3 regions of the Neobacillus sp. BF23-41 genome follow, and region 3 is predicted to be linked to each of the others. Evidence: riboswitches for the same ligand, from Rfam matches in the RefSeq annotation. Region 3 holds a riboswitch; each other region holds the start of a gene.
What was found. Region 3 has a riboswitch for S-adenosylmethionine ahead of AB7942_RS03460 (sugar ABC transporter substrate-binding protein). Riboswitches for the same ligand answer to the same signal wherever they lie in the genome.

Region 1 (7,141 bases), on a different contig from region 3:
ATCGATGCTAAAGAATTATTAGCAAAGGAATATATTTTACCAGCATTAAAAGCTAATTGCTTATATGAAGGAAAATATCCATTATCTTCAGCTTTATCTAGACCGCTTATTTCAAAACTATTAGTGGAGGTAGCTGAACAAGAAGGGGCTACTGCTGTTGCTCATGGCTGTACAGGTAAAGGAAATGACCAGGTACGTTTTGAAGTTTCCATCCAAGCATTGAATCCAAGTTTAAAAGTTGTTGCCCCTGTTCGTGAATGGGGAATGACACGTGACGAAGAAATCAAATATGCTGAGGAGAACGGAATTCCAATCCCAGTCGATTTAGATAATCCATTTTCAATTGATGCCAATATCTGGGGACGTGCTTGTGAGGCCGGAGTTCTAGAGGATCCATGGGCTGAGGCGCCAGAAGCAGCCTTTGATTGGACGAATCCAATAGAACTTACACCAGATGCAGCGGAGTATGTTGAAATTGAATTTGAACAGGGGGTACCTGTTGCCCTTAACGGTGAGAAACTCCCACTTGTTCAATTAATTGAAACCTTAAATGAGCTTGGCGGCAAGCACGGTGTTGGCCGTATTGATCATATTGAAAATAGATTAGTAGGAATTAAATCTCGTGAAGTGTACGAAAATCCTGCTGCGCTAATTTTAATCAATGCCCATAAAGAATTAGAGTTTTTAACTCTAACTCGTGAGGTTACACAATTTAAGACACAGGTTGAACAGCAAATGGCGAAGATCATTTACGAAGGACTTTGGTATTCTCCGATAAAACCAGCACTTGATGCATTTATTAATGAAACTCAAAAAAACGTTTCTGGAACAATTCGTGTCAAGCTTCATAAAGGTAATCATACGGTTGTGGGCAGAAAGTCTCCTTACAGCTTATACAACGAGGAACTAGCAACGTATTCAAAAGGTGATGCGTTTGATCATAATGCCGCAGTAGGATTTATTAAGATTTGGGGTCTGCCAACAAAGGTCTATTCAGAAGTGAATAAAAAGGAATCAATTTTAAAATAATTCGGATTGCCCTCGAATCCTTTTTCGAGGGCTGTCTTGTTAGGTTAAGGGGGAGCAATCAATGTCTAAGTTATGGGGCGGCCGTTTTACGAAAGAAACGAATAAGCTAGTTGAGGAATTTACAGCCTCAATTACATTTGATCAAAAGCTAGCTAAGGAGGATATCGCAGGAAGTCTTGCCCATGTGCAAATGCTGGGTGAGTGCGGTATTATTCCAATGGAGGATGCTATAAAGATTAAGGACGGACTACTCTCCATCAAGAAAATGGTCGATGATAACGCGGTAGAGTTTTTAGTTGAAGATGAAGATATCCATATGAATATTGAAAAGTTATTAATAGAAAAAATTGGTCCGGTGGGAGGAAAGCTCCATACAGGGAGAAGCCGTAATGATCAGGTGGCCACCGACATGCATCTATACTTAAGAACGAAAACAACTGAGCTTATTAAATTAATAGAAGATGTCCAACAGGCATTAATTGAGCAGGCGAAAGAGAATGTCCAAACGTTAATTCCTGGGTATACTCACCTGCAGCGAGCCCAGCCTGTATCCTTTGCCCATCATTTAATGGCATATTTTTGGATGTTTGAACGTGATAAAGAGAGATTGATTGATAGTTTAAAGCGTATCAATTGGTTGCCTCTTGGTTCAGGGGCATTGGCAGGAACGACGTTTCCGATCAATCGTGAACGTGTCGCGGAACTGTTGGGGTTTGAAACGGTTTATCCTAATAGTATGGATGCTGTCAGTGATCGCGACTTTATCCTTGAGTTTTTATCGATTGGTTCAATAATCATGACCCATATTTCCAGATTATCCGAAGAGCTTGTCATTTGGTCGAGCCAGGAGTTTCAGTTCGTCGAGTTGGATGATTCATTTTGCACAGGTTCAAGTATTATGCCGCAAAAGAAAAATCCAGACGTACCTGAGCTGCTACGTGGAAAAACCGGACGGACATATGGTAATTTAATCGGACTGCTCACCGTTCTTAAAGGTCTGCCACTCGCGTATAACAAGGATTTACAGGAAGATAAGGAAGGTATGTTTGATACGGTTGAAACGCTTGAAGGTTCCTTAATGTTATTAGCACCGATGATTGAAACGATGACAGTAAATAAAGACGTGATGCGTAAGGCCATTAACAATGACTTTTCTAATGCCACAGATATTGCTGATTACTTAGTAAGAAAAGGTCTGCCTTTCCGTGATGCGCATGAAGTTATCGGAAAAATTGTTTTATATGCGATTCAGTCTAACAAATTTTTGCTAGATTTGAGCTTCGAAGAATATCAGGGCTTTAGTCCATTATTTGAGGAAGATATTTATGTTGTATTAGCTCCTGAGCATGTTGTTGGTGTCCGAAATAGCTTTGGGGGAACAGCTCCAGAGCAAGTGGAAAAGCAAATCAAGCTTGCTGAGGGAAAACTAGAGCAATAAAAATAATTTTTTAAAAGCCTGCCATTTGGTGGGCTTTTAGTTTTTAAAATTTGTATTAAATAGTAAAATATTAGATAATTTCCCCATGGGAATTTTAACTAAAGACAGGAGGAAAAAATGATGAAAATTCGTGTGTCTGCCGTTCAGTACCAACTACATACCATTCAATCCTTCGAGGAATTTACCTCACAATGTGAGCACTACATAAAAACTGCTGAGGAATTTGGGGCAGAGTTTGTCTTATTTCCAGAGTTCTTTACAACTCAATTACTTTCAATAGGTAATGGTCAAGGCAAGAGCCTGACAATTAATGACCTGCCAAGTTATACCCAACAATATCTAGAATTATTTTCAAATTTTGCACAAAAAAAGAACTTACATATTATTGCGGGAACACATGTGATTGAAAGGGATGGCAAGCTGTATAATACAGCACATTTATTTTATCCAGATGGAAGAATTGGTGAGCAGGCAAAACTCCATATTACACCGACTGAAGTAAATGAATGGAATATGGCACCTGGGGATTCATTTCAGATATTTGAAACAGAAAAAGGGAAAATCGCCCTCCTTACTTGTTATGATATTGAATTTCCAGAAATTGTACGTATGGCAAAGGCCAAAGGTGCTGATGTGATTTTCTGTCCATCATGCACAGATGACCGTCATGGTTTTCATCGTGTTCGTTATACCAGCCATGCTCGTGCAGTTGAAAACCAAGTATATGTGGTCCTAACGGGAACTGTCGGTTCACTGCCGACTGTTGATTTTATGCGCGCTAATTTTGGCCAGGCGGCAATCATTACTCCTAACGATATACCATTTCCACCAAAAGGAATCTTGGTGGAAGGGGAAATCAATAATGACATGATTGTGACGGCTGACCTAGATATAAACTTGTTATATGAAGTAAGAGAACGTGGTTCCGTTACAACCTGGCGTGATCGAAGAACGGATCTTTACACAGATTGGGAAAAATAAACTGAAGGGGTGGGTATAGAATGTATCGAAGTGAATTTTACGTCTATGACCAAGAGCGGCCTGTGCCAGTTATCATTCGAAATTATTCAAATGTGGATTTTGACGATCTTATCAAGATTCAATCCGAGTGCTTCCCACCTCCTTTTCCTTCAGAATTATGGTGGAATAAAGAGCAATTAGCAAACCATGTGTACATGTTTCCAGAAGGTGCATTGTGTGTTGAAGTAGATGGTGAATTAGCTGGGTCAATTACCGGCTTAACTATCGACTTTGATCCTAGCGATAAAAACCATTCGTGGGAAGAAATCACTGACCATGGATATATACGGAACAATAATCCAAATGGGAATACCTTGTATATTGTTGATATTAGTGTTCGTCCGAAGTACCGCAAACTAGGGCTTGGTAAATTGATGATGCAGTCTATGTACCATGTTGTGATAGAAAAAGAGTTATATCGATTACTTGGCGGGGGCAGAATGCCAGGATATCATAAAAAAGCTGATATCATGACACCAGGACAATATTTAGATGCAACAATTAAAGGGGAAGTTCAAGATCCTGTTATCACTTTCTTGCTGCATTGTGGTCGTGTGCCAATAGGGATTATTGAAAATTATCTCGAGGATGATGAATCCTGCAATTATGCTGCATTAATGGAATGGAAAAACCCTTTTAGATAAGTGAGAGGAATGAATCATAATGGAATATATTAGAATAACCAGTATAGCAGACCCTAATTTTAAAAAGCTTCATAACTTAATGGGAGAAATTTTTCCTCCAGAAGAAGTATTAGAATATGAGCTATGGAAAGAGCCATTAGAAGATCCGAGTATTCGCGTGTTTGTTGCTGTCGATGGAGACGAAGTCACAGGAGCAACTGAATATCGTTATTATCCGGATTGGAATATTGCTATGACAGATTTTACAATCATCAGTAAACCAGGCTTAAGCCTTGGCCGTTTTTTAGCGCATAACCGTTTAACGGATTTACAACAATTAGCTAAAGAAAATGGTAACGAGCTATTCGGGATGTTTGCAGAAATATACGATCCGTACCGGGTTGAACAACACGAATTTGGTGGAGTAAAGGTTATGGATCCATATGTCCGACGTGAAGTTCTCTCCCATTTGGGTTATAAACGCATTGATTTTTCATATGTTCATCCTTCCTGGAAAAACAATGGGGAAGCTGTAGCAGGTCTAGATTTATGTTTCATGCCAATTCAAGATGAAGGACTTAATTCACTACCAGCAAACCTGGTAAAGGATTTTCTGACGACATACTATTCAATTCTTACAAATAAGCCGAAGGATTGGCTCGAAATGATAGATCGACTGGGGAAAAAGGAATTTGTCTCCCTATTACCACTTTAATAAAAAGAAATTTCAAATAATATTGACAACTATCTTGGAATCAACTAGAATTCTCTTTATAACTTGGAAATTTAATGAAAAACTAACTAAATAAAACTCTTATCCAGAGCGGCGGAGGGACTAGGCCCGATGAAGCCCGGCAACCATCAAGGTAATTCTTGAAAAGGTGCTAATTCCTGCAGGTTATTTTTAACCTGACAGATAAGAGGAGGAAATCTACCCTCTTCTTATGAAGAGGGTTTTTCTTATTTATATGATATTAAAAGAAACAACCTATTAGTCATGTCTAATATTATTTAAGGGGTGGAAAGCATGTCTGTCATTAAAGTGGCAATTCTAGGCTTTGGTACAGTGGGTGAAGGGGTATATAAAACAATACAATCCCACGCTGATGAACTAACTAATGTTTTAGGAAGAAAAGTAGAAGTAGCTGCAGTGCTAATAAAAAATAAACAAAAAACAAGAGACATAAGTGAAGATGTTTTAATAACTACAGATTTTGCCGAAATTCTTAAACTACCTCAACTGGATGTTGTTGTCGAAGCAATCGTCGACAAAGAACAACCCTTTACTTTTTTAAAACAAGCTATCCAAAGTGGTTGCCACATTATCACAGCAAATAAAGAGATGTTTGCACATCACGGTAATGAGCTGCTCAAGCTAGCAGAGAGTCATAAAGTTTCAGTTGGTTTCGAAGCAACAGTTGCGGGAGGAGTTCCAGTTATTCAAACCCTTAGGCAGTTATTAAATGTTAACCGTGTTCGTACCGTACAAGGCATTCTTAACGGGACATCAAATTTCATCCTTACTGAAATGCGGGAGAAAAAACAGTCCTTTGTTGCTGCGCTTAGTTTAGCACAAGGGAAGGGGTATGCTGAAGCGGACCCAACCAACGATGTGGAGGGGTTTGATGCTTTTTATAAAACAATAATTCTCAGCAGAATAGCTTTTGGTATAGAACCAAATTGGCAGGATGTTGAACGGGAAGGTATTACTTCGATCACAAGTGAATTAATCGAATCAACTGAAAAGCTAGGGTTAAGGTTTAAACATATTGCAAGTATTAATAAGATAGGTGATCAAATTAATGCAACGGTTAGACCGGTTCTTGTTGGAAAGTCGCATCCTTTTTATTCCGTTGAAGGGGTAGAAAATGCGGTAAATATTCATTCTGATATCGTTGGTAGTATTACTTTGCAAGGACCTGGAGCTGGGATGTATCCAACTGCTAGTGCTGTTATCGAGGATTTGGTCTATGTCTGTCAAAATCAGCCGTCAAATAAGATTTTCAAAGAAACAATTGCATTATGTGATGGAGAGAAAAAAGGGGATGTAGAATGCTTATGGTTAATTCAAGGTCTCTCAAAAAATTATAAAAACCCTTTGATTACATGGATTACTCAAGCTATTGATGAGACAGCCATTATCCGGGCAACAAAGGAAGAAATTGAACGTTTAATTAATGACCAGCAGGCAAGGTGTTACTTTCAAATAATAGGTGAGTATGAAACAGAGAACAAAATTAATGAGGTAACCCTAGCTGCCCTTTAAGTTAAAGGAATGTAGCGAGCAAGCGGTTATTCCCAAAAGAGCATTTAGGTGCTCTTTTTTTTTTATGAAGAATTACTACTCACTTATGTGTATGGTATTTACTAATATCTATAAAAATATTAAACAAAACATCTTTTAACTGGGGATAAGTTTAGTCAAAATTAAATGGTATTCATATTGTGTAAAAGCTTGACCAAATGGATTTTTTTTTAAAAAAGAAAATGAAGAGGTGCATCATGTTAGGGAATAGCTTAAATGGACGTTTATTAACGAATCTGAATAATACATTCACCTATGAGTTTTGGGTAATGCCTGAAAGCGTTCATCGTATCGATAAACAAACACGTGATAGGCCCGCAGATGTAAATGGAAAAAATTATATCATAGGACCTGGACATGGAGTGTCCGATAATGATGCTGGAGTTAGTGTTTCAGTTGGATTAAATGGGATAACGGTCTATGAACATACTAAGAAAAATATCTATGCAGTGTTAGTCTATGAAGCTATTATTAATCAGCTCATTCATGTTGCTGTTGTCTATGATGATAGAGAGCCCCACCTATTCATTAATGGGAAGTTTGTAAAAAAAGGTGAACGAAGCCCTAAATCATTTGTATACCCATCGGGGATGATTGGGGGGCAACCTGGTCTTTTCTTTAATGGAGATATCAACGAGATTAGGCTTTGGAATCACTGCCGGACAGAACAAAATCTTAATAATTATTTGAATAAAAAGCTCACTGGAAGTGAAGCAGAGCTATATG
Region 2 (7,141 bases), on a different contig from region 3:
AGCCATCTCATTAGCGGCTGAGCGCAATGATGTCCGGCACGAACAGCAATACCTTCTGCATCAAGTACCGTTGCTACATCATGGGGATGAACATCACTTAAATTAAAAGTGATTAGCCCTGCCCGCTTCGCTGCATCAAGTGGACCGTAAATAGTCATTCCGTCTACAGCAGACATTTTTTCCAAAGCATATGCTGCAAGTTTATGTTCATGTTCGGCAATTTGGTTTAAGCCTACTTCATTTAAAAAGTCGATAGCAGCCCCAAGACCAATGGCGCCTGCAATGATTGGAGTACCGCCTTCAAACTTCCAAGGCAGCTCTTTCCAAGTTGATTCGTACAATTGCACGAAATCAATCATTTCGCCGCCGAATTCGATTGGCTCCATGTTTTCGAGTAGATGTTTTTTTCCATAAAGAACACCAATACCGGTCGGTCCGCACATTTTATGTCCTGAAAAAGCTAGAAAATCACAATCTAAATCTTGAACATCAATTTTCATATGCGGAGCACTTTGCGCTCCGTCTACAACCATGATGGCACCATTCTCGTGTGCAATTTGACCAATTTCTTTGACCGGATTGATGACGCCAAGTACGTTTGATACTTGCATGACAGATACAACCTTGGTATTTGCTGTAATCGCCGCACGTGCATCATCGAGTAAAATCGTTCCATCTTCTTGAAGTGGAATGTATTTCAACTGTGCTCCAGTCCGTCTGGCCACTTGCTGCCACGGAATGATATTACTATGGTGCTCCATATAGGTTATAACGATTTCATCGCCTGCTTTTAAATTCGCTGCCGCATAGCTTGCAGCCACAATATTCAAAGACGTTGTCGTTCCACGGGTAAAAATTACTTCTTGAATGGACTTGGCATTGATGAACTTACGAACCTTTTCCCTTGCACCTTCGTAAGCATCTGTTGCTCTTGTTCCTAGTGTATGCACACCACGATGGACATTGGAATTGATTTCACGATAATATTTTTCAATTGCCTCGATTACTTGGAGCGGCTTTTGAGATGTTGCAGAACTATCCAAGTATACCAATGGCTTCCCATTGACCTCTTGATCTAAGATTGGAAATTGTGCACGAATATCCTGGACATTCATTAGCGTACTTTCCTTTCAATTACCTCAGTTAACTGTTTCTTTACTCCTTCAATTGGAAGTTGATTCACAACCGGTGCAAGGAAACCATGAATAACTAAGCGCTCTGCTTCTTCTTTACGAATTCCGCGGCTCATCAAGTAGTAAAGCTGAACAGGGTCAACACGTCCGACAGAAGCAGCGTGGCCTGCCGTTACATCATCTTCATCAATCAGAAGAATTGGGTTAGCATCACCGCGTGCTTTTTCACTTAGCATAAGTACGCGTGATTCTTGTTCCGCATTTGATTTAGAAGCACCATGTTCTATTTTTCCGATACCATTAAAAATGGAGGTAGCACTGTCCTTCATGACACCATGCTTTAGGATATAACCTTCACTATTTCTTCCAAAGTGTACAACCTTTGTGGTAAAGTTTTGCGTTTGCTCGCCACGCCCAACAACGACTGTTTTTGTATCACCGTAGGAGCCATCACCGATCAAATTAGTTGTGTTATCTGAAATTGTATTTCCTTCATTCATTAAACCTAATGCCCATTCAATTCGTGCATCTCTTCCGACAACACCACGACGATTTACATAGGTTGTGATTCCTTTTGCAAGCGTATCAACTGCGCCAAACTGAACTTTCGCGTTTGTATTTACAATGACTTCCGTCAAGATATTTGCAACAGTAGTTGATACTTCCATCGTCGAAATGTAGTTTTCAACGTAGGTTACTTTGCTATTGTCCTCAGCGACGACAATGACATGATTAAACAAGTTCGCCTGATCATTATCATGCACATAAATGGCATGGATTGGTTCAGAGACTTCTACATTTTTTGGAATATATAAGAAAACTCCGCCATTAACTAGTGCAGCATTTAGAGCGGTTAAGCGATGTTCATCGGCATTGATGGCTTGTGTCATATAATACTTTTTCAATAAGTCACCATGTTCTTTAGCAGCTGTAAAAATATCTGTAAAAATAACGCCTTGACTCTTTAGCTCTTCAGATAAAGATAAAAAGGCTGGAGTTTGATTTCGTTGAATATATAAATTATTATTCTCTGCATCCACATCAATCAGTGCTTTTACTTCTTCTGGCAATTCAGCAAGTGAAGTATAGGGAGCACTTTTTACAGTATGTTGTGAGAATTGGGTGAAGTTCCACTTATCAATCTTTGTTTTGTCTGGTCTTGGCATTGGCAGCTGATCGAACTCAGCTAATGCTTTTAGACGTAGTTCTTCAAACCAAGCAGGCTCGCTCGTTTCTTTTGAAAAGGAGCGAACATTGTCCTTGTCAAATGGTAATTTGGTTTCAGTTGTCATTGTAATCCTCCTAACCCTCTCTTACGCTTCTTGCCCAACTGTTTCATCTTCAATTCCTAGCTCTTGTTTGATCCAGTCATATCCTTCAGCTTCTAAGCGTTGTGCCAATTCAGCTCCACCGGATTTTACAACACGGCCTTGCATCATCACATGCACATGGTCTGGAGTGATATAGTTTAAAAGTCGTTGATAATGTGTAATAACTAAGCAGCCAAAATCTTCGCCGCGCATTTGATTGATCCCTTTTGATACTACCTTCAAGGCATCGATATCTAGTCCGGAGTCAATTTCATCTAAGATTGCAATTTTCGGTTCTAACATCATTAATTGCAGGATTTCGTTACGTTTTTTCTCACCGCCGGAGAAGCCTTCGTTTAAATAGCGTTGTGCCATATCAAGGTCCATTTCAAGGTATTCCATTTGCTTATCCATTTTACGGATGAATTTCATTAATGAAATTTCATTTCCTTCACCAAGACGGCTATTAAGTGCTGAACGTAAAAAATCAGCATTGGTAACGCCGTTAATTTCACTAGGGTATTGCATTGCCAGGAATAGACCAGCTCGTGCACGCTCATCTACTTCCATATCCAGGACATTTTGTCCATCTAAAGTGATTGTTCCGCTTGTCACTTCATATTTTGGATGACCCATAATAGCAGAAGATAAAGTAGATTTACCCGTACCGTTTGGACCCATGATTGCGTGGATTTCTCCACCCTTTATTTCAAGGTTCACACCTTTTAAAATTTCTTTCCCATCAATTGCTACATGTAAATCTTTGATCGTTAAAGTTGATCCAGCCATATCTATACCTCCGAAAAGAAAGTGTTGTTTCTTGTAGATTGAGTTATTCTATAACTCTATTCTCATTTTATTCTCATTCCAATCTTATAACAAATGAAATGTATTAGCAACTCTTAAACAGTAAAAACAGTCCATCTATTTTCATTAAGCTTGTACCAAATGAGAATGAAAAGAGGATTTAGAGTGTTGTGAATGATAATTCAGTATATTATTATTAATGGAAATGACACTCGATTAAAATCATACCTCATTTTTTTAGCATTTCCAAGCGAATTCAGGTCTAATGTTCTCTCTATTTTTACCCATCGTCATTGTTTAAATGTATGCCATCTTTAGACACAACTACAGAGAAAAAGCCAGTGTTTCTACACTGACTTTTTTCCCATTTATAACCTTATTCAGAAACTGGTACAACGGCACCTTTGTATTTTTCAAGAATGAAGTCTTGGATTTCTTTAGAATGAAGGACTTCGACAAGTGTTTTGATAGTTTCTTTGTCTTTGTCCTTAGAACGAACGACAACAAGGTTTGCCGGAACAACGTCATCGCCTTCAAATGCGATTCCATACTTTCCGATGTCAATACCGCCTTCTAATGCGTAGTTCGTATTAATGACAACCGCATCGCCTTCACCGCTTTCGAAAGAAGAAGCTAATAATTTTGCTTCAATTAAAGTTGAGAAATCAAGATTCTTTGGATTTTCGACAATATCCTCTACTCTTGCATTTGCGCCAACGCCTTCTTTAAGCTTAATTAAACCTTCTTTTTCAAAAATAGGTAAAATACGTCCATGGTCACTTAGTGAATCACTCATAATAATTTTTGCACCTTTTGGAAGGTCTTTTAAACTTTTATATTTTTTAGAATAAATTCCGATTGGTTCCTTATGAATTTCCCCAACACTCACAAAATCAAAATCCTTATTTTCTTTCATTTGTAGGTCTAAATACCCTGGTGTTTGAAAATAATTAGCGTCGAGTTCTTTATCCCTTAACGCTACGTTTGGTAGGATATAATCTTGAAAAACTTTTACTTCTAGATCAATGCCTTTTTTCTTTAATAAAGGTTTTGCCGCTTCTAGCACTTCTGCATGCGGTACAGCAGATGCACCAACGACTAATTTCTTGTTACCATCATTTCCTTCTTTTTCACCTGTATCGTTTTTAGCACCAGCGCACGCTGTTAGGGCAAATGCTAATAGCGAAATTACAATCAAACTAAATACCTTTTTCATTAATTAACCCCTCCTGTTATCGTTTATCTGTTTTCTTTGTAAAATAATCTCCAATAAATTGGATAATAAAAACTAAAATTAATATCGCAATCGTTGCAACTAAGGTGACAATCGGTCGATTACGCTGAAAACCTTCAAGGTAAGCAAAATGTCCAAGTCCGCCAGCCCCAATGACTCCGGCCATTGCTGTAAAGCTGACTAGAGAAATGGCTGTGACTGTAATCCCTGAAATTAATGCCGGCAAAGATTCCGGTATTAATACTTTAAAAATGATATGAACATGTGTTGCTCCCATCGATTGCGATGCCTCAATAACACCTTTATCGATTTCCCTAAGGGCTATTTCTACCATTCGTGCATAAAAAGGAGCTGCTCCAATAATTAGGGCTGGTAGTGCCGCATTCGCACCGAGCATAGTCCCAAGCAATAATTTTGTAAAAGGAATTAATAAAACAATTAAGATAATAAAGGGGATTGATCTGAAAATATTAACAAAGCCAGCAATAATAACATTAACAGCTCGATTAGCCCAGATATTACCTTTATCTGTTAAAAACAACAACAGACCAAGGAATAATCCTAAAATAAAGGTTGCAAACACTGAAATGGAAGTCATATAAATCGTTTCACGTGTTGCTTCTAATAATTGTTCCCAATTTACCATTTCCATAAGGTTAGCCATTACTGATCACCTCCACGCCTACTTGCTGTGAGTGAATATAATCAATGGCTTTCTGTATTTCGCTAGATTGCCCATCCAAGTGGATAAATAATGTTCCGTATGATCCAGTTTGCGTGTGGGAAATTTTCCCCTGAAGAATATTTACGATAACATCAAAGTCTCGGATGATGTTTGTGATTAATGGTTGTTCTGTTGTTTCCCCTACAAATGAAAGTTGAACCACTTTTCCATGCGGATAGCGTTCAAGTAAATGTTCAATCGTTTCCTTCGTTTCTTCCGGTTCCGTCACCTGCTGCACAAAGCGCTTTGTAATTGGCTGTTCTGGATTTTTAAATACATCTAAAACCGGACCAATCTCTACAACCCTACCGTTTTCCATGACCGCAACCTGGTGACAAATCTTCCGGATGACATGCATTTCATGGGTGATTAAAACAATTGTCAGACCCAGTCTTTTATTAATATCGACTAACAATTCCAAGATAGAATCAGTTGTTTGCGGGTCTAGTGCTGAAGTCGCTTCATCGCATAGGAGCACCTTTGGATTGTTAGCGAGTGCCCTAGCAATCCCCACACGCTGCTTTTGTCCGCCGCTTAATTGGGATGGGTAGGCATTTTCTCTTCCTTCAAGGCCTACTAGTTTAATTAGTTCGTCCACTCTTTTTTTCCTTTGTGAACCATTTACACCTGCAATTTCAAGTGGAAACGCAATATTTTCACTTACCGTCCTCGACCACAGTAAGTTAAAATGCTGAAAAATCATGCTGATTTCCTGGCGTGCTTTTCGAAGCTCACTGCCTTTAATCTTCGAAATAACGCGGCCAGCTACTGTTACAGTTCCGTCGGTTGGCAGCTCTAATCCATTTAACATTCGGATTAAGGTACTTTTACCAGCACCACTGTATCCAATCACTCCGAATATTTCTCCCTCTTGTATATCCAGGTTGACATCATCGACGGCTCTTAGCTGCCCCTGTTTAGAAGGGAAAATCTTCTGGACATTTTTTATTGATATCATTGAATCACCTGCTTCTTATCCAATTTACTTAACATTCTGAAAGATTTGTATTGTAATATACCGCTTATTAATATAGGATTTGACTTTTTTAACAAAAAGATTCTGTTTTAACAAAATAAAAGCCTTTCTGCGCAGGCAGAAAGGCATCATTAAAAATAATCCTTTCTCCCATCTCCCAAAGCAATCGCTTTGTGTGAATTGGCACCATTTCAATAATAAATATTGACGGTTGCCGGGCTTCATCGGGCACATCCCTCCACCTCTCTTGATAAGAGCATCAAGTATCCTATATTCAATTAAAACGTTAATTTGTTTAAGTAATTATATTACAAAAGTTATCGTATCATGGATAAAAAGGGGTGTCAATGAAAATAACTTCATATTCGGAAAAATAAGTTTTGGTAACTTTTATGCATTTACCTTGAATGAGATTACACCAGTAGCAGCCAAAATAGCTGATTCGAGATCTTCGATTAAATCCTCAACATTCTCGATACCGATTGAAAGGCGAATCAAATCCTCTGTTACACCTGCAGCTTTCAGGCCATCAGCATCTAATTGCTGATGGGTGGTGCTTGCTGGGTGAATAATTAAACTTTTTGCATCGCCAACGTTTGCAACATGCGCCCATAGAGTAATCGAATCGATTACTTTGGCTCCTGCTTCTTTACCGCCTTTAATCCCGAAGACAACCATGGAACCTGCACCTTTTGGCAAGTACTTTGTGGCTAATTCATAATCTGGGTGGGATGGGTGTCCTGGATAAGATACCCATTCCACAGCAGGGTGATTGGTTAAATATTCCACCACTTCTTTTGTATTAGCCACATGTTCCTTCATCCGAACATGCAGTGTTTCAAGACCAAGGATAAACTGGAAGGAATTTTGCGGACTTAATGCCGGTCCTAAGTCACGCAGCAATTGGACACGGGCTTTGATAATAAAGGCGATCGCACCTAAGGCTTCGGCATAAAC
Region 3 (7,141 bases):
TGAATCCATTAAATAGGGAGCACCAGAGTTAATTTCTGATGTCAAAACCCTTGAAGCGAGCACAATCCCGCCAATGGAGGCAAATAGAGACGAAAGTAAATACGCTGCTACTTTATATCTATTAACAGGGATACCTGATAGTCTTGCCGCTTCTTTGTTTCCACCGATCACATACATATAACGGCCATGCTTTGTATAGTTCAAAAAGATATGCACGAGGATCACGGTCACAGCCATGATGATAATAATCCACGGCACTTCTCCGATTTTTGCAAAAAATGGACTGATCAGACCCGATGCCATCGAGCCATCAGACATAACCATGTTTTGTGAAACCGTGGCCCCTTTTGTATACGTCAATGCTGTCCCTTGAATAATAAACATCGTAGCTAGTGTCATTAGCATATCTGGAATTCTTAATTTCACAATCATGAATGAGTTTATTGCTCCTACTACTAAGGAAGCACAAATCGCAGAAATGACCGCCACCAATGTGTTTTGTGAAAACCAAACAAACATCGAAATGACAATGGCGTTTGATAAGGAAGCGACCGATCCCACCGATAAATCAAAACCATCGACAGACAATGAAATCGTAATACCGATAGCGATAATCGTAACAATGGAGATCGAACGTAAGATATTGATGATATTACTGCCCTGAATAAAAGTAGGATTAGCAACTGAAAATATAATAATAAGTGCAAGAATCGTAATAATCGTCCCATATTTATATAAAAAGCGAAATAACTCAAATACTTTTTTTGCCGGGGCTTCCTGATTCTTTGCTGCAATATTTGCCTCCATTTTACCTGCCCCCTGTTGAATAAAATAATAGTTCTTCTTCGTTCGTTTCTCTCGTTTCAATTTCCTTTACGGACCTACCGTCATATAAAACATAGACCCGATCAGTAATCCCAATAATCTCCGAAAGCTCTGAAGAAGCATAAATAATTGCTTTACCCCGGTTTGCTAGTTCAGCGATTAACTCAAAGATATCCTTCTTTGCGCCAACATCGACGCCTTTGGTTGGTTCGTCAAAAATATATACATCCGCTTCAGCTACGAGCCACTTTCCGATTGCGACCTTTTGCTGATTCCCTCCGGAAAGATTCTGTACCTTGGTTTCTTCGGAAGGGGTTTTAATTCCGAGGCGACGGATCAACTGCTTTGCCGTTTCTTTTTCTTTTTTTCGATCTAAAAAGCTAAACACCTTTGAAAATTCCCCTAAGTTTGCAGCTGTTAAATTGGTTTCTACCGATTCAAGAACCAGAATTCCTTCCTTTCTCCGTTCCTCTGGAACTAGAACAATTCCCTTCTTAACCGCATGATAGGGGCTCTTTAATTTTAATTTATTGCCATGAAGAAAGATGTCTCCCCCAGTTAATTTCTCAGAGCCAAATAACGCCTTACACAATTCTGTTTTTCCAGCACCCACAAGTCCAGCAATTCCAATGATTTCCCCTGATTTAACATGAATATGTAAATCTTTAATTTTCTCTCTTTCTGAAAGTCCTTTTACCTCAAGGACCGTGTTTCCAATGGACGTATTCTTCACTGGGAACTGTTCTTCTAATTTTTGACCAAGCATATGCTCCACCACTTTGTTGATGGCCGTATCAGTAACTCGCTCTTTTGCAACAAATTCACCGTTTCTCATTACGGTCACTTCATCGCAGACTTCAAAAATTTCTGGCAAGCGATGGGAAATAAAGATAACTCCTACATTTTGCTTTTTTAAATCACGGACGATCCGGAATAATTCCGTCGTTTCAGTATGACTCAATGGTGCAGTCGGCTCGTCTAAAATAAGAAACTTACACTGATTTGAAACAGCCCTAGCGATTAAGATCATTTGTTTTTCCGCTAACGTTAACTCACTTACCAGCTTCTTCGTCGGAAGCTTAATGTTCATACCCGCTAATATTTGACCCGCCTTTTGATGAAGGTCCTTCCATTTCATCCATTGCTTTTTCCCCATGTTATGGACTGTATCAAGGAGCATAATATTTTCTGCGACAGTTAAATATGGAATGAGAGCCGTATCTACTTCTTGATAAACGATTTGTATTCCTGTGTCCTGGGCATTTTTCGGAGAACGAATCTTTAGTTTTTTTCCATCTAACCTTATTTCACCGGTATAGTGGTCATAAGCACCCGCGAGAACCTTCATTAACGTTGATTTCCCTGCCCCATTTGCCCCAATCAAAGCTTGGATTTCTCCCGTTTCCATCGAAAAGTCAACCTGATTCAATGCCTTCACACCAGGAAACTCTATTGAGATGTTTTTCATCTCCAATGTTGATCTCATCAAAATCATCCCCCGTAAGCAAAGACTCTCTTCATCTATTGAAAAAGAGAGTGTCTAGTTGTATACCGACTATTCTTTATAATGCTTCTTTAACGTTTTTATCCACTCTTCCTCAAATGCAGTCGATTGACCCCAGCCTGGAATAATTTTTGCCAGATTAACCATGTTCACAGGCTCTTTTGCTTTGAGAAGATTTTCTTGTGAAACAAGTGAAGCATCTAAATCAAAGGTCTGTGGTGTTTCTTCACCTGCAAGCTTTTTCGCAAGTATTCTCATATCAACAGCACCGATAAGTTTCGGATCGACAGCTGCTGTGTATTTCCAAGCACTGCCTTTTCTTTGAATTTCTTGCAGATCCGCATTGGAAACATCGATTCCATAAATCTTCACTTCTTCACGTCCCGCTTCTTTCAAAGCTCGTGCTGCACCGATTGCAAAAGCATCCCAAGTAGCAAATATGGCATCCAGTTTGCCCTTTGGATATTTATTTAACATGGCTGCAACTGCGTTTTGTGTTTGTACACTTGTATCTGCCGCTGCCACACCAAAGCGTTCCACTTCTTTAATTTCAGGATTTTTTGAAAGGACATCTTGATAAACCTTATTACGTCTAACCATTGCAGGGAAACCGTCGACCCATAGGTAGGCAATATTTGCTTTTCCGTTTGTATTCTTTACGAGTTGATCAAGGGCCAAAGTTGCTAAGGCTTCATCATCCTGTGAAGTAAGCGTTACTCCATCAACCTTCGCAATATTTGGATTCGAGTCAAATGTAACTACACTTTTTCCTTTTTCAACTATCTTTTTTACATCATTAACAGTCGCATCATCGTCACCATGAGAAATGATAAATCCATCATAATCCTGGTCTAATGACTGATTAATAGCATCATGGAACTTAGCTGTGTCACCATTTGCGGTAAACACGTCCACTTGAAAACCTAAGGCTTCTCCCTCTTCTTTTGCACCTGCTAAGAACTGGGCAGTATGATCGTCACCGCCAATTTTTCGAATAACCTTGATTTTTAACGGATCACCACTTGTAAACTTTTCAGATACACCTTCAAGTGAAACCTTTTTATGAGCGCTTGCTTGTTTTGTTTCTCCCTCAGAAGCACAGCCTGTGAGTAAGAGTGTTGCTGCTAATGCTGATACGAGTGTACTTTTAAAGATATTTCTTTTCATGATTAAAGCTCCCCCTTTTAGATTCTTATCAATACTCCATTACTCCGATTGGAAAGGTTTGTTTTTATATAAAAATAAAAAACCTCTCCAGAAAAGAGAGGTTTCATCACAAATTAAGGGACTACTCCTCTCTTATCTTTCAAAACAATAAATTGTTTTGCAGGATTTAGCACCAATTCCAAACGGAACGGTTGCTGGGCGTCATCGGGCCAGTCCCTCTGCCACTCTTGATAAGAGAACGTATTATTCATTTAAAGTAATAAACTAGATTTTAGTCTCCCATTAACAAGTTGTCAATAGTGTTTTGAATATTTCTAATATAGTTATTATTCCTACGCCTCAAGCCTTTGAATATAAGTGCTGAAAAATAAGAAGCGTTACAGGTATAGTAATAAATCCTAAAATGAAGAAAGGCTAACCATTTAAGATATAGGCTAGCCTTCTTTTTCAAATTTAATTTCCATGAAGCTTGTACATTTTTTAGAGCTGGTTTTTACTCCATTAATTCTGCTGGTAATTCGATCCGCTCTACTTTATTCACGATAAAGATATAAGATAATGCTCCAATGATCAAGACTGCTCCAATAAAGAATAATGCAGCACTGAAGGAATGCGTAGTGCTTAAAATATATCCAACTACAATAGGGATTACGATACCAGCCAAGTTACCTGATGTATTAAATATTCCACCGCTCAATCCAATGATTTCTTTTGGAGACATATCGCCAACAAGCGTCCAAGTTGCACCTGCCATCCCTTTGGCGAAAAAGGCTACCGACATGATAAGCATGATAAGTGCTGCTGATGAAGTATAGTTAGCGAGAACAATAATACTTGAAAACAAGAACCCAATTATTATTGGTGTTTTACGTGCTACACCAAGTGACTTTCCACGCTTTAACAGCCAGTCGGATATATATCCACCGACGATTCCACCTAAAAAGGCACCTGCATATGGGAGTGAAGCCATAAAGCCAACCTTGAGCATGGACATATGTTTTTCTTGCACAAGGTAGGTAGGGAACCAAGTCAAGAAGAACCAAACAATGGTATTGAGGCAAAACTGTGCAATATAGATTCCTATCATTTGTCGGTTGGTCAAAAGTAGTTTTGCATGAGCCCACCTGATTTTTATCGGTTTATCCCCTGCATTCGCCAAGCCGCCGCCTTCCAGAATATAGTCAATTTCAGCTTGATTTGCTTTTGGGTGTTTTTTCGGTTCGTGAATATGTTTAAACCAAAAGAATGACGCTACAATTCCGGCCAATCCAGCAACATAAAAAATCATATGCCATCCAAATTTCTGTAAAAGAAATGCGAGTATAGGGGTAAACAAAGCAAGTCCAAAATATTGGGCAGAATTATAGACCGAGACGGCCCTGCCACGTTCATTTTGAGGAAACCACATGGCCGTTAACCTGCTATTCCCGGGAAACGAAGGAGCTTCTGCTATCCCGACGATAAATCTTAAGATGAATAACATTAGAAAACCACTAGTCCATCCTTGAAAAAAAGTAAACAGTGACCATACGAACAACCCAACCCCATAAACAACACGTGCTCCAAATCGATCGAGCATCCAGCCGCCCGGGATTTGCAAAAAGGCATAGGCCCAGTTGAATGCTGAGAAAGCTATCCCCAATGAAACCGCATCCAGTTGTAGCTCTTTGGACATCACAGGTGCAGCTACACTTAGTGCTGAACGGTCAATATAATTGATTGCGGTCGTAATGAATAAAATAGTCAATATCACATAACGTGTATTGGTTTTTTTCGTAAATGCCTTTAATTCTTTCATGTTAACACTCATAAAGTTCCCCCCTATTTAAAAGATGTCCAACGTATTGTTGTTCAATATCTTAGTCGCATCTTGTTGCAAGTATAATCCAATTAGATGATTGCTATAAGAAATACATGATAAAGCTTTCATTAACCTCCTTCCATTACTGATAATGTGTGTGATTTTCAGTTGAAAACCCTTACACCAATTATTAATTAACGTATACATTAATGTCAATATCCTATTTTCAGATTATTAGTTATTTTTATATAAAAAATTGTATTTCGTCATAAATTTAACAAATTTAAAGGGTTTACCTTCCTTTATTATCTTGTGTAGTGGTAACTATTTTATTTTCATTAAATTTTGATTGACATTAATGTATACGTTGATAAATAATAAATATAGAAGATCTTCCCACAATCACTTAACTATACAGTTGGTGAAAAAAGAATAAAAAGGAGAGTTATTATGAGTATTGTTATGGATAAAACGCAACAAATAACAAAGATGACTGATCTAATGGCAAAGTTTGTATCCCTTGTCAGCTATAAACTTCCTGATGATGTGGAAAATAAACTGAAAGAACTTAGTGAAGGGGAAGATAATCCTCTAGCAAAAATCATTTACAAAACTATGTTTGATAACCAAAAACTAGCTTTTGAGTTAAAGAGACCTTCATGTCAGGACACAGGTGTTCTTCAATTTTTTGTAAAGTGTGGACAGAACTTCCCATTAATTGGGCAATTAGATAGAATTCTAAGAGAAAGTGTATTTAAATCAACCAAAGAAACCCCTTTACGTCACAATTCGGTAGAGACATTCGATGAATACAATACAGGAAAGAATATCGGAAATGGTACTCCTAGTATCTTCTGGGAAATTGAAGAAGACAGTGACAAAGTGGAAATTTATACTTATATGGCAGGAGGCGGATGTACCCTTCCTGGAGTTGCAACTGTTCTTATGCCTGGTGAGGGCTATGAAGGCGTTGTAAAGTTTGTCCTTGACCGCATGACAAGTTATGGACTCAACGCATGTCCTCCTCTATTAGTAGGTGTTGGAGTCGGTACTTCTGTAGAAACAGCCGCTTTAAATTCAAAATTAGCCCTTATGAGACCTGTTGGAAGTCAAAATGAAAATGAAAACGCTGCAAAAATGGAAAAGCTTCTTGAAGATGGTATCAATGCTATTGGCCTCGGACCTCAGGGACTTAAGGGATCTAGTTCAGTCATGGGTGTAAATGTGGTGAATACAGCAAGGCATCCTTCTACTATTGGAGTGGCGGTTAATACAGGATGCTGGTCCCATAGAAGAGGGAAGATCACCTTTGACAGTAATTTAGACTATGAAATTAATACTCACGAGGGGGCAACACTATGAGTAAGAAAGTATTAACCACACCTATAAAAGATGAAGATCTTAAGGATATAAGAATAGGAGATATTATCTACCTAACTGGTACATTGGTTACTTGCAGGGATGTTGCGCACAGAAGACTCATTGAGGAAAAAATTCCATTACCTGTTGATTTAAATGGTAAAGCCATTTTCCACGCGGGTCCCATTGTTAGAGACCATGGAAATGAAGAGTACGAGATTATCTCTATAGGTCCTACAACCAGTATGAGAATGGAAAAGTTTGAAAAGGAATTTATCGAAGAAACAGGTGTTAAACTCATTGTTGGAAAAGGCGGGATGGGAAAAAACACTGAAGAAGGATGCAAAACTCATAAAGCGCTGCATCTTGTCTTTCCAGCTGGAAATGCGGTTTATGCCGCAACAAAGGTGGAGCAGATTAAGGAAGTCCACTGGAAAGACCTTGGAATGCCTGAATCTCTTTGGGTATGCGAAGTAAATGAATTT

Region 1: another riboswitch for S-adenosylmethionine. It lies ahead of AB7942_RS20545 (homoserine dehydrogenase); the one in region 3 lies ahead of AB7942_RS03460 (sugar ABC transporter substrate-binding protein).
Region 2: another riboswitch for S-adenosylmethionine. It lies ahead of AB7942_RS08995 (methionine ABC transporter ATP-binding protein); the one in region 3 lies ahead of AB7942_RS03460 (sugar ABC transporter substrate-binding protein).

What each region holds. Positions count from the first base shown of each region.
Region 1 covers NZ_JBGBPR010000015.1:26,788-33,928, reverse strand. Annotated here, with positions in the region: gene AB7942_RS20570 (argininosuccinate synthase) at 1-1,029, shown strand, start outside; gene argH (argininosuccinate lyase) at 1,091-2,467, shown strand; gene AB7942_RS20560 (carbon-nitrogen hydrolase family protein) at 2,588-3,448, shown strand; gene AB7942_RS20555 (GNAT family N-acetyltransferase) at 3,469-4,131, shown strand; gene AB7942_RS20550 (GNAT family N-acetyltransferase) at 4,151-4,825, shown strand; SAM riboswitch class I at 4,922-5,033, shown strand; gene AB7942_RS20545 (homoserine dehydrogenase) at 5,138-6,376, shown strand; gene AB7942_RS20540 (glycosyltransferase) at 6,613-7,141, shown strand, end outside.
Region 2 covers NZ_JBGBPR010000004.1:179,623-186,763, forward strand. Annotated here, with positions in the region: gene AB7942_RS08970 (cysteine desulfurase) at 1-1,115, opposite strand, end outside; gene sufD (Fe-S cluster assembly protein SufD) at 1,115-2,425, opposite strand; gene sufC (Fe-S cluster assembly ATPase SufC) at 2,447-3,232, opposite strand; gene AB7942_RS08985 (MetQ/NlpA family ABC transporter substrate-binding protein) at 3,627-4,466, opposite strand; gene AB7942_RS08990 (methionine ABC transporter permease) at 4,483-5,148, opposite strand; gene AB7942_RS08995 (methionine ABC transporter ATP-binding protein) at 5,141-6,166, opposite strand; SAM riboswitch class I at 6,332-6,441, opposite strand; gene AB7942_RS09000 (O-acetylhomoserine aminocarboxypropyltransferase/cysteine synthase family protein) at 6,575-7,141, opposite strand, start outside.
Region 3 covers NZ_JBGBPR010000002.1:54,796-61,936, forward strand. Annotated here, with positions in the region: gene AB7942_RS03450 (ABC transporter permease) at 1-807, opposite strand, end outside; gene AB7942_RS03455 (sugar ABC transporter ATP-binding protein) at 809-2,311, opposite strand; gene AB7942_RS03460 (sugar ABC transporter substrate-binding protein) at 2,381-3,496, opposite strand; SAM riboswitch class I at 3,626-3,733, opposite strand; gene AB7942_RS03465 (MFS transporter) at 3,990-5,306, opposite strand; gene ttdA (L(+)-tartrate dehydratase subunit alpha) at 5,748-6,659, shown strand; gene ttdB (L(+)-tartrate dehydratase subunit beta) at 6,656-7,141, shown strand, end outside.